2 linked regions of the Sediminicoccus sp. KRV36 genome follow. The protein of the gene in region 2 interacts with the protein of the main gene of each other region in a pairwise test. Links are inferred from orthologs where the notes say so. Each region holds a gene or a part of one and is shown on either strand. Other genes may lie near its edges. The genes, in order: ndk and LHU95_RS10220.

Evidence for each region.
Region 1: the proteins of LHU95_RS10220 (region 2) and ndk interact in binary tests that used the Escherichia coli proteins (3 or more experiments, as listed by UniProt). The link is inferred for Sediminicoccus sp. KRV36 from one-to-one orthologs.

What each region holds. Positions count from the first base shown.
Region 1 is NZ_CP085081.1:3,704,618-3,713,263, reverse strand. What follows is about bases 5,087-7,950. They hold ndk (nucleoside-diphosphate kinase), read right to left. Parts: upstream 6,798-7,950; coding sequence 6,375-6,797; downstream 5,087-6,374. Other genes in these bases: LHU95_RS17510 (ABC-F family ATP-binding cassette domain-containing protein), read left to right, coding at 6,949-7,950; LHU95_RS17520 (potassium channel family protein), read left to right, coding at 5,615-6,277; LHU95_RS17525 (preprotein translocase subunit SecE), read left to right, coding at 5,430-5,588; purN (phosphoribosylglycinamide formyltransferase), read left to right, coding at 5,087-5,418. Also shown: LHU95_RS17560 (RNA degradosome polyphosphate kinase), read right to left, coding at 1-529; LHU95_RS17555 (chromosomal replication initiator DnaA), read right to left, coding at 539-1,261; LHU95_RS17550 (AI-2E family transporter), read right to left, coding at 1,258-2,382; LHU95_RS17545 (CDP-alcohol phosphatidyltransferase family protein), read right to left, coding at 2,379-2,948; LHU95_RS17540 (hypothetical protein), read right to left, coding at 2,962-3,624; purM (phosphoribosylformylglycinamidine cyclo-ligase), read left to right, coding at 3,638-4,741; more of purN, read left to right, coding at 4,786-5,086; more of LHU95_RS17510, read left to right, coding at 7,951-8,646. UniProt on the Escherichia coli protein: Major role in the synthesis of nucleoside triphosphates other than ATP. The ATP gamma phosphate is transferred to the NDP beta phosphate via a ping-pong mechanism, using a phosphorylated active-site intermediate.
Region 2 is NZ_CP085081.1:2,224,210-2,232,872, forward strand. What follows is about bases 1-2,881. They hold LHU95_RS10220 (5-formyltetrahydrofolate cyclo-ligase), read right to left. Parts: upstream 1,775-2,881; coding sequence 1,226-1,774; downstream 1-1,225. Other genes in these bases: pdxY (pyridoxal kinase PdxY), read left to right, coding at 1-363; LHU95_RS10215 (TIGR00282 family metallophosphoesterase), read right to left, coding at 420-1,229; LHU95_RS10225 (DoxX family protein), read right to left, coding at 1,794-2,177; LHU95_RS10230 (hypothetical protein), read right to left, coding at 2,174-2,443; LHU95_RS10235 (electron transfer flavoprotein-ubiquinone oxidoreductase), read right to left, coding at 2,447-2,881. Also shown: more of LHU95_RS10235, read right to left, coding at 2,882-4,051; LHU95_RS10240 (uracil-DNA glycosylase), read left to right, coding at 4,143-4,967; LHU95_RS10245 (lytic transglycosylase domain-containing protein), read left to right, coding at 5,182-6,870; moaB (molybdenum cofactor biosynthesis protein B), read left to right, coding at 6,876-7,403; LHU95_RS10255 (tetratricopeptide repeat protein), read right to left, coding at 7,524-8,363; LHU95_RS10260 (NAD-dependent epimerase/dehydratase family protein), read right to left, coding at 8,448-8,663. UniProt on the Escherichia coli protein: Involved in the removal of 5-formyltetrahydrofolate.

The sequences.
Region 1 (8,646 bases), 1.5 Mb from region 2 along the record:
AGAAGGCGAGGTTGGAGATGAAGGGAAACGGATGCGCCGGGTCCACCGCGAGCGGCGTCATCAGCGGGAAGATGCGTTCCTGGAAGAACAGCTCCAGCCAGGCGATATCGGCCGCCTGCAATTCATCGGCATCGAGCACGGCGAAGCCGGCCGGGCGCAGCAGATGCCGCAGGGTGCGCCAGGCCTCCTGCTGGCCCTCGATCAGCGTCAGCCCGCGCGTCTGGATGGCGGCGAGCTGCTGCGTCGGGGACAGCCCATCGGGTGTCAGGGTCTGCACGCCCTCGCGCTCCTGGCCGATCAGGCCGGCGACGCGCACCGAATAGAATTCATCGAGGTTGGAGCCGGAGATGGCGACGAAGCGCAGGCGTTCCAGCAGCGGATGCTGCGGATTGGCGGCCTCCTCCAGCACGCGGGTGTTGAAGTCGAGCCAGGACAGCTCCCGGTTGAAGAAGCGCCCAGGATCGCTGAACAGCGCGGCCGCGGGCAGGGGCGGGGGCAGGGGCGTTGGCAGGGCTTCGGCGCTGGACATGACGCGTTCCTACAACAGGGCCGGGCTGCGTGGCACGGGTCCGGGGGGCGATGTCTCTGAACCATCATCGAACAAGGGCGCCAGCACGGCCAGGGCGGCCCCGCGCGTCAGCCGCCGCCCGGCCGTGAGCGAGGCGCGGTCCAGCCGGGCCACCGCCTCGGCCATCACGGCGGCGCGGCGCGGCAGCCGCTGCCGGAGCGTGCCAAGCAGCCCGGCATCCAGCTGCATCTGCCGGTCCGCCAGATGCTTGGCGAGGAGCGCCTCCAGCAGCGCATCCGAAGGCTCGTCCAGCAGCGCGACGGCGGTGGCGGCGAGGCGCGAGCGCAGATCGGCCAGCTGGATGCGCCAGCGCGAGGGCGGGCGGGGTGCCGCCATCAGCAAGGGCAGCCGGGCTTCGGCGCAGGCATTCATCAGGTGCAGCAGCGCGGTTTCCTCGCCCGGGAGATCCGCCTCATCGAGGGCCACGCCACGGATCGGCGCCTCGGGCAGGCCGCGCAGGGCAGGGCCGCGCAGCAGCGCCCAGCCCTGCGCCTGGGCCGTGGCGTGCAGCAGATGCGTCTTGCCGGTGCCCGGCGGGCCGGCGAGCACAAGGCGCCCATCCGGCCAGCGCCCCCCGGAACCAAAGCCTGGTGCCGAGAGCCAGCGCAGCGCCTCCTCATTGCTGGCATCGGCCACGAAATCGGCCGCCGCGAAGGAGGGTGCCGCCTCCATGGGCAGCACGAGCTGGGTCATAGGCCTGTCCTTGGCGGATCGAGATAGAGCGGGCTTTCCAGGTAGCGCCGCAGCCAGTGCCGCGCCAGCACCCCCATGGCGGCCGCGATGGGAACGGCCAGCAGCACGCCCAGGAAGCCGAAGGCGACGCCGCCGGCAAACAGCGCGAAGATGACCCAGACCGCGTGCAGCTCCACACGGTCCCCGATCAGCCGGGGATAGATGATGTAGGCCTCCAGGATCTGGCCGATGATGAAGACGCCCACCACCATCAGCACGCCATTCCAGTCGCCCCATTGGCCGACGGCGAGCAGCACGGCCAAGGCAAAGCCCGTGAGCGAGCCCACATAGGGAATGAAGGAGAGAAAGCCCGAGATCAGCCCGATCATCAGGCCGAGTTCCAGCCCGATCAGCGACAGGCCGCTCGCGTAGAAGACGCCCAGCACCAGGCAGCACAGCAATTGCCCGCGCAGCCAGGCGGAGAGCACGCGGTCCATGTCGCGCGCCAATTGCCGCAGGGTGGAGGCCGAGCGGCGCGGCAGCCAGCTTTCCATGCGCGCCATGATGCCCGGCCAGTCGCGCAGCAGGTAGAAGCTGACGACCGGCGTCACGATGGCCAGGGTGAACACGTTGAACAGCGCGAAGCCGCCGCCGATCAGCCGTGTGGCGGCGGTGCCGAGCCAGCTGACCATGGCCCCCGCCTGGCCGATGATGAGTTCGCGCAGCCGCGCATCCACCATCTCGGGGCCGGCGGCTTCCTCGAGCGACATCAGGAAATCGCGCAGGCCTGCATTGATGGTGGCGATATAGCCGGGCAGGCGGGCCAGCAGCACGCCGATCTGCGCGATGATGAGCGGATAGAGCAGCAGCACCGCCAGCAGCCCGAGCAGCACCAGCAGCAGGACCAGCACCATGGAAGCCAGGCCACGCGGAACGCCGAGCCGCGCGAGCCGGGTCGCCATCGGGTCCAGGAAATAGGCGATGCAGACCGCCAGCACGAAGGGCGTGAGGATGGCCGAGAACAGCCACAGCGCAAACAGGAGGGCGGCCAGCACGCCAAGGCTGAGCATGGTGCGCTGCCGGCGCGTCGCCACCATCGGGCCCGGGCGGCCACGGCCTGGCGGGGGGGGCATGTCGTTCATCGCGCGGGCGCCTGCAGGTGCCGCGCGCTTTGCGCGACATAGGCGATGCCCGAAGCGAGGGTGGTTGCCGCCACCAGCCAGACGAGGCCCGTCATGGCGGCCGCCATCGGCACCTCGAAGCCGGCGGTGAACAGCGCCAGCGCCGCCAGCAGGATCTGCACCAGCGTGTTCAGCTTGGAAATCCAGAGCGGCCTGATGGGCGGCCGATTGCCCAGCATCCACAGCAGGGTCAGCCCGCCGACGATCAACAGGTCACGGAATACCACCAGGATGGCCAGCCAGTCGGGCAGCACGCCAATGGCCGCCAGCGTGACATAGACCGAGACGAGCAGGGCCTTGTCCGCCACCGGGTCCAGCAGGGCGCCGATCGCCGAGCGCGCATTGCGCACCCTTGCCAGCCAGCCATCCAGCCCATCCGAGGCGCCGGCCGCCAGGAACAGCAGGAAAGCCAGGTCCAGCCGGTGCTGCAGGATCAGCCAGATGGTCCCCGGCACGGCAAAGAGCCGCGCCAGCGTGATCATGTTGGGCAGCGTCAGCAGGATATGCGGCGGGGGGCTTTCGCTCATGGCTGGCGGCTGGTCAGCCCCCGGCCCCCAGCGAAACCTGCCAGGCGGCGCCGTTGCTGGTGATGAACAGGCCCGAGCCGGTGAGGGCCGCCGCCGCCTCGGCCGCGGGCTGGCGCAGCCCCAGGCGGTAGCGCGCGGAATCCATGCTGAGCGAGATGATCTCCATGCCGGCCACGCTGCCCGAGGCGCGCAGCCGGCGCCGCAGCTCCAGCCATTCGGAGAGCGAGCCATGCTGGCTGCTCGCCTCCACGTAGGCTTCCGCCGCCATCGGGATGTTGAGAGCGAGGCCCCCGCCCGAGCCCCCACCCGAGAAGCTGCGCCCCGTCGCGGAGGCCACCCTGCCCGGATTGAACTGCACCGTCAGCCGGCCCGAATAGCGGGTCGGGGTGGTGCGCTCCTCCTCGACGATGAGGGCGGCGACCATGCTTTCGAGCTGCGAATCCGAGGGCGTGCTGCTGGTCGTGCCGCCGCTGGCCTCCATCAGCCGCAGATAGGCGATGCGCCTGGCGCTGGCATGGGCGCGGTCCCGCGCGAGGACGGCGTTCTCGGCCGTCGCCTCGGCCGGGACGCCGCGCTGGACAAGGGGGTTGTCCTGAGCGGCCAGGGGCGGGCAAAAGAGCAGCGTCAGGATCGCGGCCGCCAGCAGGTGTGTGGTGATCCGGGCGGCGCTGAACATCTTTCTCATCCTCATTTCACCGCGTTGGTGTAGCCCATCGGAGGCGGCCCTGAACAGTTCCGAGAAGAACGGTCTCACCTATGCCCAGGCCGGGGTGGATATCGAGGCCGGTGACGCGCTGGTGGAGCGCATCAAGCCGCTTGCGCGCAGCACGCAGCGCAGCGGCAGCATGGGCGGGCTGGGCGGCTTCGGCGCGCTGTTCGACCTGAAGGCCGCGGGCTTCACCGACCCCGTGCTGATCTCCTCGACCGATGGCGTCGGCACCAAGCTGCGCCTGGCGATCGAGGCGGGAATCCATGACAAGGTCGGCATCGACCTCGTCGCCATGTGCGTGAACGACCTGATCGTCCAGGGCGGCGAGCCGCTGTTCTTCCTGGATTATTTCGCGACCGGCAAGCTCGATGTGGCCCAGGCGGCCGAGGTGGTCGCCGGCATCGCCGAGGGCTGCCGCCAGGCCGGCTGCGCGCTGGTGGGTGGTGAGACGGCCGAGATGCCGGGCATGTATCACGGCGGCGATTACGACCTGGCCGGCTTCTCGGTGGGGGCGGCCGAGCGCGATGCCCTGCTGCCGCGTGATGTGGGCCCGGGCGATGTGCTGATCGGCCTTGCCTCCTCGGGCGTGCATTCCAACGGCTTCTCGCTGGTGCGGCGGGTGATCGAGGCTTCCGGGCTGGCGCTGACAGACCCCGCCCCCTTCGCGCCGGGCCTGAGCCTGGGCGAGGCGCTGCTGGTGCCGACGCGGATCTATGTTCGCTCCTTGCTCGCGCTGCATCGGGCGGGGCTGCTGAAGGCGGCCGCGCATATCACCGGCGGCGGGCTGCCTGGCAATCTCCCGCGCGTCCTGCCCGACGGCGTCGCGGCCGAGGTCATCGGCGGCTCCTGGCCGCTGCCGCCCGTCTTTCCCTGGCTCGCTCGGGCCGGTGGCGTGGTCGAGGCGGAGATGCTGCGGGTGTTCAATTGCGGCCTGGGCATGGTGGTCGTGGTGGCGGCCGAGCATGCGGAAGCGGCCTTGTTGCAGTTTCAGGCGGCGGGTGAGGCAGCCTTCCGGATCGGCCAGCTGGTGCCCGCCACGGCCGGGGGTGTCGAGGTCACGCTGCAAGGCGCACTCGGCCTGTGACACGGCCGCGCGTGGCCATCCTGATCTCCGGCCGCGGCTCCAACATGGTGGCGTTGCTGGAAGCGGCGGCGCATCCCGACTACCCGGCCGAAATCGCGCTGGTCGTCTCCAACCGGGCGGATGCGGCCGGGCTCGATCGCGCGCGCGAAATGGGGGTGCCGGCCCTGGCGATCCCCAGCCGCGCCCGCCCGCGCGAGGCCTTCGAGGCGGAACTGGCGGCCGTGCTGGCCCAGCACCAGATCGCCATCCTGGCCCTGGCCGGCTTCATGCGCGTGCTGACCGAAGGCTTCGTCCAGGCCTGGGAGGGCCGGATGATCAATATCCACCCCTCGCTGCTGCCGAGTTTCCCGGGGCTGGACACCCATGCCCGCGCGCTGGCCGGCGGCGTGCGGCTGCATGGCTGCACGGTGCATCTGGTCAGTCCCGGCGTGGATGAGGGGCCGATCCTGGCACAGGCCGCAGTCCCCGTCCTCGCGCATGACACCGAAGCGAGCCTGGCGGCGCGCGTACTGGAGCAGGAGCACCGGCTTTACCCGGCGGCCCTGGCCTGGCTGGCGGCGGGGCGCGTGCGGGTGCAGGAAGGGCGCGCGCATGTGGCCGCCACCGATGCGCGCGGGCGCTTGGTGAACCCCTTGCCGGCCGGCGCGGCAGTTTCTACACAGCCCTTACGCGATTGAGGATCACAGCCATGGCCGAGCAGCAGATGCAGATCGAGATGATCGAAGTGAAGGCCGAGGACATCATCGGCGAGCGCCGGGCGATGTTCGACAGCTTCACCACCGCCACCACCTGGAGCATCGGCGCCGTGGTGGTCCTGCTGGTCGGCCTCTACCTGCTCTTCGGCTGAGCCGATGGGCGCGGCGCGCCCCTGAGATGAGCCTGCTGCCGCGCGGCGAACATGCGCTGCACCCGCTCCTGCTGGCCTTGCTGCTGCTGATCCTGGTGGTCAAGCCGCTGGTCGAGCTGGGGCTTCTTCCGCCCTTCGCCATGATGCTTGGGCTGCAGGCAGTCATCATCGCCGGGCTGTTCTGCCTGGACGAGGCCGCGAACCTCACCCGCAACCTCGCATTTCTGGCCGTGCTGGCCTCACTGGGCCTGCAAGCCCTGGTGCTGGGATGGTCGGGGGCCGTGCCGGCCCTGCTGGCGGTTGCCGGCGCCGCGCTTGCCATGAGCGTGCTGGTGGCGGCGATCCTGCGGCAAAGCTTCGCCGCGGGGCCGATCAGCTTCCGCCGAATCGAGGGCGCCATCGCCGCCTATCTGCTGATCGGGCTGGTCTTTGCCTGCCTCTATGCCATGCTGCACGGCCTGGTGCCGGTCGCTTTCCTGCACCAGGGTGAGCCGGCGCAAGAGGCGGAGCACGTCGTCAGCTACATCTTCTTCAGCTTCGTGACGCTGACCACCACGGGCTACGGGGATATCGTGCCGGTCCATCCGGTGGCGCGCTCCCTGGCCATCCTGGAGGCGCTGACGGGGCAGCTCTACCTCGCGATCCTGCTGGCGCGGCTGGTTTCGCTGCAGGTCAACCACCGCGAGTAGCCAGCCCCGGCGCAGGCCCAGGGGGCTGCGCATCGCGCCGGGCACAAAAAAACGGCCGGACCTTGCGGCCCGGCCGTGGCCTGGGGTGAGCCGAAGCTCAGCCGACCAGTTCGTTGCCCGCGAAGAAATAGGCGATCTCGATGGCCGCATTCTCCAGGCTGTCGCTGCCATGGACGCTGTTCGCCTCGATGCTCTCGGCGAACATCTTGCGGATGGTGCCCTCGGCGGCGTTGGCGGGGTTGGTCGCGCCCATCAGGTCACGATGCGCGAGGACAGCGTTCTCGCCTTCCAGCACCTGCACGACGACAGGGCCGGAGACCATGAAATCCACCAGGTCATTGTAGAAGGGGCGGGCGGCATGGACTTCGTAGAATTTCTTGGCGTGGGCGCGGCTCATCCAGATGCGCTTCTGGGCGATGATGCGCAGGCCGGCCTTTTCATAGACGGCGTTGATGGCGCCGGTCAGGTTGCGGCGCGTGGCGTCGGGCTTGATGATGCTGAAAGTGCGTTCGATGGCCATGAGGGCGTCCTTTGACGTGATGTTGCGGGGCAGATGCCCAAGCCCGGGCGCGGGCGCAAGCCCTGGCCGCGATCAATCGCCCCGCTTTCGCGTATTTCGCCCCCGCATTTCAGTGATGTCGCAACGCAACAAACCCGTCTAAACCCCGCACATGACCGTTCTCACGATTCAAGACCTGACCATCCGCATGGGCGGCCGCCCCCTGATGGAAGGCGCCTCGCTGCAGGTGGATACCGGCCGCAAGATTGGCCTGGTGGGCCGCAATGGCGCGGGGAAATCCACCCTGATCAAGGCCATCCTGGGCGATATCCAGGCCGATGGCGGCGAAATCCGCCTGGCCCAGCGCGCCCGCATCGGCCACGTGGCGCAGGAAACCCCGGCGGGCGAGACCTGCCTGCTCGACATCGTGCTGGAAGCCGATACCGAGCGCGCATCCCTCCTGGCCGAGCTGGAGGCCCACCCGGAGCCGGTGCGCGCCAGCGAGATCCATGAACGCCTGATGGCCATCCAGGCCGATGCCGCACCCGCGCGGGCGGCCACCATCCTGGCCGGCCTCGGCTTTGACGCCGCCGCGCAGCAGCGCCCCTCGCGCGAGTATTCGGGCGGTTGGCGCATGCGCGTCAGCCTCGCCCGTGCGCTGTTCCTGGAGCCGGAATTGCTGCTGCTGGACGAGCCGACCAACCACCTCGACCTTGAGGCCGCCATGTGGCTGGAAGGCTGGATCGCGCGCTTCTCGGGTGCTGCCATCATCATCAGCCATGATCGCGGGCTGCTGGAGCGCTGTGTCGATTCCATCGCGCATCTGGATCGCCAGAAGATCACGCTCTACCCGGGTAATTTCGAGAATTTTGTCCGCGTGCGCACGGAACGCGCGGCCCAGGTGGCGGCCCAGAATGTGAAGCTGGCGGCCGAGCGCGCGCATATGCAGGCCTTCGTGGACCGCTTCCGCGCCAAGGCCAGCAAGGCGCGCCAGGCGCAGTCCCGCATCAAGGCGCTGGAGCGCATGCCGGCCCTGGAGAACGTGATCGAGGATGTGGCGACGCGCTTCCAGTTTCCGCAGCCTGAGCAACTTTCGCCCCCCATCCTGACGGTCAGCCGCGGCAATGTCGGCTATGGCAATCACGTGGTGCTGCGGGACCTGGATATCCGCATTGACCAGGAGGACCGGATCGCGCTGCTGGGTGCCAATGGCAATGGCAAATCCACGCTGGCGAAGCTGCTGGCTGGCCGCATGAAGCCCATGTCCGGCGATATCCATCGGGACCGGCGGATGCGCGTGGGCTATTTCGCGCAGCACCAGGAGGATGACCTCGATCTCGAAGGCACGCCGCTGTCGCATATGACGCATGCCCTGCCGCGCGCCACGCAGGGGCAATGCCGCTCGCAGCTCGCGCGCTTCGGCCTGGATGCGGATCGCGCCGAGACGCAGGTGAAGGGGCTTTCCGGCGGCGAGAAGGCGCGGCTGCTCATGGCGCTGACCACGCGCGACGCGCCGCACATGCTGATCCTGGATGAGCCGACCAACCACCTGGATATTGATGCCCGCGAGGCGCTGGTGAAGGCGCTGGCGGATTACGAGGGGGCGGTGATCCTCATCAGTCACGACCCGCATCTGGTGGAGCTGGTGGCGGATCGGCTCTGGCTGGTGGCCAAGGGCGTGGTGACGCCCTTTGACGGCGACCTGGATGATTACCGCGCGCAATTGGGCGGCCGCACCGCTGCCGCTGCAAAGCGCGAGGAGAAGAAGGATGACCGCAAGCAGGCCAAGGCCGCCGTGGTCGAGAACCGCGCCGCCCATGCCCCGCTGCGCGCCCGCCTGAAAGGGATCGAAGTCACGCTCGCCAAGCTG
Region 2 (8,663 bases):
GAAGCGGCTGTCACGCGGTTGCAGGCGATGGGCCCGCGCTGCGTGCTGCTGACCAGCCTGGACCTGCCGGACATGCCGCAGGATTCCATCGGCATGCTGGCCGCCGAGGGCGGGCGCTTCTGGCGCGTGACGACGCCGATGCTGCCGATCAGCGTGAATGGCGCGGGGGATGCGATCGCCGCACTCTTCCTGTTCCATCGGCTGCGGACGGGGGATGCCGGGGCGGCACTATCGGCCGCCGCATCCTCGGTCTTCGGCGTGCTGCGCCGCACGGCGGAGGCAAGCTCGCGCGAAATCCTGACGGTGGCAGCGCAGGCGGAATTCGTGGAGCCGAGCCGGATTTTTGCCGCCGAACCCTGCTGAACCAGGCCAGAGCGCGAGAGGGCTTTGCCCTCTCGCGCTCACCCCCCTCCCCCCCGCTACGGCAGCACCTGGCTCAACCGCCCGCCCAGGCGCAGCGGGGCCACGCGGGTGGCAAGGCCGGTCGCGTCATCGGTTTCCACATAGAGGCCGCAGAGCGTCGCCTCGCCATCGGCGGGGGCAAGTTTCTCGCCGGGCATCTTCTTCCAGAAGCGCATGGCGGCACCGCCCTTCTGCATGCCGATGATGCTGTCATAATCGCCGCACATGCCGGCATCCGTCTGGTAGGCGGTGCCGCCGGGCAGGATCTGGTGGTCCGCCGTGGGGACATGGGTGTGGGTGCCGATGATCAGGCTCGCCATGCCATCGAAGCTGTGGCCGAAGGCCTGTTTTTCGCTGCTCGCCTCGGCATGCACGTCAATGATGGCGGCCTGGATGGAATGGCCGAGCTTGTGGCGCTGCAATTCGAGCTGGACGGCGCGGAAGGGATCATCCAGCGGGTCCATGAAAAGCCGGCCCATGACGTTCATCACCAGCGCGCGCCGCCCGCCGCGCACCTCCACCACCACAGCCCCGGCACCTGGCGTGCCGGGCGGGAAATTGGCCGGGCGGATGACGCGCTTTTCCTCCTCCAGGAAGGGGATGATCTCGCGCCGGTCCCAGGCGTGGTTGCCCAGCGTGATGACATCGGCGCCGGCGGCGAAGAAGGCGCGCGCCATGTCGGGTGCCAGGCCGAAGCCGTGGCTCGCATTTTCGCCATTCACCACGACGAGGTCGAGGTCGAGCCGGCTGCGCAGGCCGGGCAGGCGCTCCGTGAAGGCATCGCGCCCGGAGCGCCCGACGATGTCGCCGAGAAAGAGGATCTTCACGGGCGGATCAATCCCAGCTCGGTGGCGATGGCGGTCAGGCGGATGTCATGCGGGCCGGTCGGCACCTGGGGGATCTCCTGCGTGGAATAGGCCACACCGATGGCCTTGGCGTGCCGTAGCAGGGCGAGGGTGCGGTCGTAATACCCCCCGCCATAGCCCAGCCTGGCGCCGCTTCGGTCAAAGGCGAGCAGCGGGATGATCAGCCAGTCCGGGATGACGGGCGCGCCTTCGGCCGGGTGCTGTGTGCCCATGGGGCCGCGCGCCATGGCGATGCCCGGCCGCCAGGGGCGGAAGAAAAGCGGCTGGCCGCGCGGCGGTGTCACCGGCAGGGCGATGGCGTGGCCGCGCGCATGCAGCGCATCGAGCAGGGGGCGCGTGTCAATTTCGCTGCCCATCGGCCAGAAGCCGCCGACCAGCGCGCCGCGCTGTGGCGGGGCCTCACGCAGGATGACGTGGCACAGGGCCTCGCCCGCGCCGGGAATGCCACGCCGGGCGGCGAGGCATTGGCGGCGAAGGGCGGCCTTCTCGGCGTCGAGCGGGTTCACCGCACATCATCCACGGGCCTCACCCCCGCTTGCGCGCATCCAGGCTCCAGGGCCCCGGGCCGGCCAGGACCAGGTACAGGAACAGGAAGCAGAACAGCACCGCCGCATCACCGCCATTGCTGGTCGGCCAGAAGCTGCGCGGGGCATGGGCGATGAAATAGGCGGAGGCCATCAGTCCGGACATCACGAAGGCGACGGGGCGCGTGAACAGCCCCACCACCAGCAGCGCGCCGCCGATTGTCTCCAGCGTCGCCGCCGCACCCAGCATGGAGAAAAGCTCCGGCGCGGGGCGGGGGGAGGGCGGGTAGCCGAAGAGCTTCTGCGGCCCATGCAGGAAGAAGACCAGCCCGGTCACGATGCGCAGCACACTGAGGCCATAGGGGGCGAAGCGTTCGAGCATCATGTCTCGGCATCCACGACGCGCTGCGCGTGCAGGCGCAGATTGCCGCAATTGTTGCACACCAGCGCATAGACCGGCACATGCGGCGGCGAGGCGGGGATGGCGCCCGCGCCGTCAATCATCGGCAGGGTGACGGACCAGCCAGGCCCACCCACCAGCGTCCAGGCATTCTGGCCGCAGGCCGGGCAGGGGCCCTGTGCCCCCCGCTTGGGCAGGAAGGCGTTGATCTTCTCGGCATCGCTGCGCGTGTCGTCTTGGTCTTTGGCCATGAACTACATCCCTCCGGGATAATTGGGGCCGCCACCCCCCTCGGGCGTCTTCCAGTCGATATTCTGCGATGGGTCCTTGATGTCGCAGGTTTTGCAATGCACGCAATTCTGGGCGTTGATGACAAGGGCTGGTTTGCCCTCCTCCACCCCCACCGCCTCATAGACGCCGGCCGGGCAATAGCGGCTCTCGGGGCTGGCGAAGCGCTCCCAGTTGGTCCCGAGCCATTTGCCCGGATCGCGCAGCACCAGATGCGCGGGCTGGTTTTCCTCGTGATTGGTGTTGGACAGGAACACCGAGGAATTGCGGTCGAAGCTCAGCACGCCATCCGGCTTGGGGTAGGTGATGCGGGGCGCGTCGGCGGCGGATTTCAGCTGGCTGTGGTCGTCATGGTGGCCCATCGTCCAGGGCGCCTTGCCCTTGAAGACGTAGGTGTCGAGTGCCGCATTCACCATGCCCCCCCAGAAGCCGAATTTCGCGAAGCCCGGGCGGATGTTGCGCACGCCCTCCAGCTCGGACCAGAGCCAGGATTGCCGCAGCAATTCAGGGTAGCTGTCCAGGCCCGCGCCCGCGATGGCCTCGGCCGCCACCATGCCGGATTTCATGGCCAGATGCGTGCCCTTGATCTTGGGCACATTGAGGAAGCCCGCCGTATCGCCGATCAAGGCACCACCGGGGAAGGTGAGCTTGGGGATGGACTGGAAGCCACCCTCATTCAGCGCCCTGGCACCGTAGGAAATCCGCTTGCCGCCGGCCAGCATGGGCGCCACCGCCGGGTGGTGCTTGTAGCGCTGGAACTCGTCGAAGGGCGAAAGCCAGGGATTGGGGTAATCCAGCCCGACCACGAAGCCGATGCTGACCAGGTTCTCCCCGAACATGTAGAGCCAGGAACCGCCATAGGTGTCCGAGGGCAGGGGCCAGCCGGCGCTGTGCCAGATCAGGCCGGGCTTGTGGTTCTCCTTCGGGATTTCCCAGAGTTCCTTGATGCCGATGGCAAAGGTCTGCGGGTCGCATTCGGCGCGCAGGTTGTAGGTGTCGAACAGCTTCTTGGTCAGACTGCCGCGGCAGCCCTCGGCGAAGAGCGTGGTAGTGGCGCGCAGCTCCATCCCCGGCTGATAATCGCCGCCCTTGCTGCCATCCTTCACGATGCCCATGACGCCCGCGACGACGCCCTTCACCACCCCCTCCTCGATGATCGTCTCGGAGGCGGCGAAGCCCGGGTAGATTTCCACGCCCAGCGCTTCGGCCTTGGCCCCCAGCCAGCGCGCCACATTGCCGAGGGAGACGATGTAGTTGCCCTCATTGTGCATCTGGGGCGGCGTGGGCAGCTTGAAGGCCCGGGTCTCGGTCAGCAGCATGAAGCGGTCTTCGCCGGCGGGTGTCGCCAATGCCGGCGGGTCCTCGCGCCAATCGGGCAGCAGCTCATCGAGGGCGCGCGGTTCGAGCACGGCGCCCGAAAGGATATGGGCCCCCACCTCGCCACCTTTTTCGACGATGCAGATGCTCATCTCGGGCGAGAGCTGTTTCAGGCGGATCGCGGCGGCCAGGCCCGCGGGGCCGGCGCCGATGATCAGCACATCGAATTCCATCGCTTCGCGCGTCTCGCTCATGGTCCTGGCCTTTTCGCAGCAAAATCTCGTGAAGTGAAACTAGACGAGGTGCCGGTTTCGCGTAACCCGCTTCGCGCGCTAGAAGAAAGTCATGTCGCTTTCGCCCGAAGACACCGCGCTGCTGGCCAGCCTGCGCTGGCAGATCGCCATGGGCGCGGATGAGGCGATCCTCGCGGATGCGGTGGCGCGGGCGGCGCGCGTGGCGCCACCCCCCGCACCGCCCCCCGCACCGCAACGCCAGGCGGCCACCGCCACGGCCAGCCCCACCCCCCTGCGCAAGGCCACCCCGCATGGCGAGGCGGCGGCCGTGCTTGCGGCGGGCGCGAACAGCCTGGAGGAACTGCGCGCCGCCATGGCGGAATTCACCGGCAGCCCGCTGCGCGAGACGGCGACGAACCTCGTCTTCAGCGATGGCATCCTGGGCGCGCCGGTGATGGTGATCGGCGAGGCGCCGGGGGCGGAGGAAGACCGCCTGGGCAAGCCCTTCGTCGGCGCCTCGGGCCAATTGCTGGACCGCATGTTCGCCTCCATCGGAATGAGCCGCGCGCGCGACCTCTACATCACCAACATCCTGCCCTTCCGCCCGCCCGGAAACCGCACGCCGACGGATGCCGAAATCGCGCTGTTCCTGCCCTTCGTGCTGCGCCACATCGCCCTGGCGCGGCCGCGGCTGCTGGTGCTGGCCGGGGGTGTCGCGGCCAAGGGACTTCTTCAATCGCGCGACGGGATTACCCGGCTGCGGGGTCGTTGGCACCAAGTATCAATACTTGACGCAAAAGTATTGAATGCCATGCCGACCCTGCATCCCGCCTATCTGCTCCGCAACCCCATCGCCAAGCGCGATGCATGGGCTGATCTGCTGATGTTGCAACGCGATATGAATGATGGCGGGATTGGGGCGGGAGCTAAGTCTTAACATCAGGATTGTCTGACGCGGCACGGATAGATGCCGCCGGCGAAATCAACGCTTGCTTTACGATTAAGGACTGGTTAGGGCTGGCATCGTCATGCGAGCGCTCTGCCCCATGGCCCGCACTCTGCCCGGCCTGGTTGCCGGGTTTCTTTGCTTCGGCGCCGGGCTTGCCCCGGCCACCGCCCAGCGGGCCCAAGAACAGACCGCCCCTTCCCAGGTGCGGACCCGAACCCCCTCCAGCCCGGCCGCCATTTCGGGGCTGCCGCAGCCCATGGGAGCCGCCGATGCGGCCCGCATGCGGCGCGCCTTCGAGGCGCAGGCGCGCGGCGATTTCGCCACCGCCGCGCGGGAGTCCGAAAGGCTGGATGACCGCCGGCTGATGGGCCATCTCCTCGCGGATCGGCACCGGCGGGGGGAGCCCTCCCTGCATGAAATCCAGGCCTGGCTCGGCGATTTCGCCGATCTGCCGGACGCCCCGGCGCTGCATGACGCGCTGCTGCGCCGCCTGCCCAGCGGCGCCACCGCCCCCCCGCCGCCCAGCCAGCCTGATCTCTCGGCCGAAATCCTCCCGGAGGACCGCGCCCCGGCCGAGCCCCCCCTGTCCCGCGATACCGGGCTGGAGCGTGCGGTCCAGGCCCGCCTCAATGACGGCAACCTCGATGCGGCGCTGGGCCTGATCCGCGCCCGGCGTGGCCTCAGCCAGGCCTATCTCGGGCAGCTCAAGGCCGAGATGGCGCAATCCCTGTTCCGCCAGGGCCGCGACGCCGATGCCTGGGCCATCGCGCAGGAGGGGCTGCGTCTGGCGCCCCAGAACGCCCAGGCCGCCTACCAGGCCGGCCTCGCCGCCTGGGGGATGCAGAATTACGAGAGCGCCTATACGGCGTTCGAACGCGCCGCGCGCAATGAGCAGGCGGCTCCCACGCTGCGCGCCGCCGCCGCCTTCTGGACCGCGCGTTCGGCCGTGCGCGCCCGCCGCCCGGCGCAATATGTCCCCTGGATGCTGCAAGCGGCGCAGGAGCCGCGCACCTTCCACGGCATGATCGCCCGCCGCAGCCTGGGCCTGCCGCCCGGCCTGGTGTGGGAACGCGATGTCGCCAATGAATCCCGCGCCCAGGGCCTGGCCGAGACGGCCGGCGGCTGGCGGGCGCTCGCCCTGCTGCAGATCGGCCAGCGGGAGCGTGCCGAGGCGGAGCTGCGCCTGCTGCAACGCCGCACCCGCAATAATTTCCAGGTCACGCAGGGCATCCTCGCCGTGGCGCAGCAGGCGAATATGCCGGGCCTCGCCGCGCAGGTGGCGACGGCCGCGCAGCTGGAGGATGGCCGCACGCGGGATGGCGCGCGCTATCCCCTGCCGGTGCTGCTGCCCAATGGAGGGTTCCGCATGGATCCCTCGCTGCTTTACGCCCTGGCGCTCCAGGAAAGCCGCTTTGACCCGAGCGCCATCAGCCGGGCCGGGGCGCGCGGATTGCTCCAGCTCATGCCGGCCACCGCCAGCTATGTGGCCAATGACCCCTCCCTGCGGGCGGAGGGCGTGGAGCGGCTGCATGATCCGGGCTTCAGCCTGGAACTCGGCCAGCGCTACGTGCATTACCTGGCACGGCATGAGGCGGTGCGGGGTGATCTGATCCGCCTGCTCGCGGCCTATAATGCCGGGCCGGGCAATCTGACGCGCTGGCTGCCGGCCGCCCAGCGCCGGGCGGACCCGCTGCTCTTCATCGAGAGCATCCCCGTGCATGAGACGCGCAGCTTCGTGACCCGCGTGCTGACCTTCAGCTGGATCTACGCGCATCGGCTGGGGCTGCCGACCCCCTCGCTCGATCAGATCGCCGGGGGTGGGTTTCCGAGCTTCGCCAGCGTCGAGGAAGTGACGGCCATGTTGCGCGTGACCTCCGCCCGCCCCAATTAAGCGGCATGCCGATTGACCCCGCCCTGACCTTCCTGCCCGTGAACATCGCCGTGCTGACGGTGAGCGACACGCGCAACATGACCACCGACCGCTCGGGCGAGACCTTGCAGGCCCGCATCGAGGCCGCCGGGCATCGCTGCATCGCGCGCGAAATCCTGCGCGACGAGGCGGATCTGATCGCTGACAAGCTGCGCGCCTGGATCGCCGACCCCCTGGTGGATTGCGTCATCACCACGGGCGGCACCGGCATCACCGGCCGCGATGTGACGCCCGAGGCGTTTTCCCGCGTGGTGGAGAAGGAAATCCCGGGCTTCGGCGAGTTGTTCCGCATGCTGAGCTACCAGAAGATCGGCACCTCCACGATGCAGTCCCGCGCCCTGGGTGGCGTGGCGGGCGGGACCTATCTGTTCGCGCTGCCCGGCAGCACGGGCGCCTGCAAGGATGCCTGGGACGATATCCTGGTCTGGCAGCTCGATGCGCGGCACCGGCCGTGCAACCTGGTGGAATTGATGCCGCGGCTGATGGAGCGATAGGCGGGCAGCATCACGCGGCTAGAGCATGTTCCGATCGCAAGAGCTCACTTCGCAAGCTCCAGCCTATTGTTTTCGAGCATCTTTACCCGTCCGAACGATTCCGTTTGAACGGATGATGCTCTAACGCCGTTGCGGCCCCAATTCGTTCAGCTGGATATTCTGCGCCGCCAGATCCGCCGCCATCGTATCCGGCGCCAGCTGGATCGCCCGCTGCCAGTCATTGCGGGCACCGGCCACATCGCCGCGCAATTGCCGCAGGATGCCGCGTTCCAGCAGCGCCTCGGCGTTTTCGGGCGCCAGGACCAGGGCGCGCTCCACCGCCAGGAAGGCCTGGTCCACCCGTTCCAGATGGCGCAGGGCGGCGGCGCGCAGCACCCAGGCCTCGGCGCGCTCCGGCTCCAGCGCCAGGGCCGAGTCCAGATCCTCGATGGATTCCCGATAGCGCTGCATGGCCGCCAGCACGACCGAGCGATCCACCAGCAATTCGACATCCTGGGGTGCCAGGGTAAGGGCGATGGTGGCGGCGGCGAAGGCGCGGTTGGGATCACCCGCCATCATCCACGCCTGGGAGGCCTGGCCAAACACGGCCGCCCGCGCCACGCCGCCCGCGCGCGTGCTGTTGCCCAGCCGCTCCAGCCGGTCCGCCGCGCGGTCAGGCTCGCCCAGGCCCAGCATGGCGAGTGCGATGCAGTGCCGCGCGCCATCCCCGCCGCCCGTCGCGTCCCAGGCCTGGGCGAAGCGCATCGCCTCATCCGGGTCGTCGCGCAGCAGGGAGAGGCAGCGGTCATATTCCGGGCCATCGGCGATGCGCGGCAATTCGGGCGGGAGGGGGAGGTTGTCCAGCGTGGGAATGCTGGTGGCGCGCTGGGTTTCCGGCGCGGGTGCGCGCTGGAACCAGACCGCACCGCCCGCCGCCGCCGCCAGGGCCAGCCCCACAAAGATCAGCAATGATTTCCGCACGGCGGGCAACCTATAGCAAAGGGCGGGCTGGGGGAATCTCCCATGCCGCCGAAATGATCCATGCGAACAGGCTGATAGCGCGCATCACCCGAAATAGCCCCGCCACCATTGCACGAAATGGCCGAGGCCGCTGCGCAGCTCCGTGCTGGGCTGCCAGTTGAAATCGCGCCGCATGGCCGAGGTATCGGCAAAGGTATTTGGCACATCGCCCGGCTGGTTCGGGACCAATTCGCGGATCGCCTTGCGGCCGAGGAGTTCTTCCAGGATATCCAGGAAATCCAGCAGTTTTTCCGGCCGGCT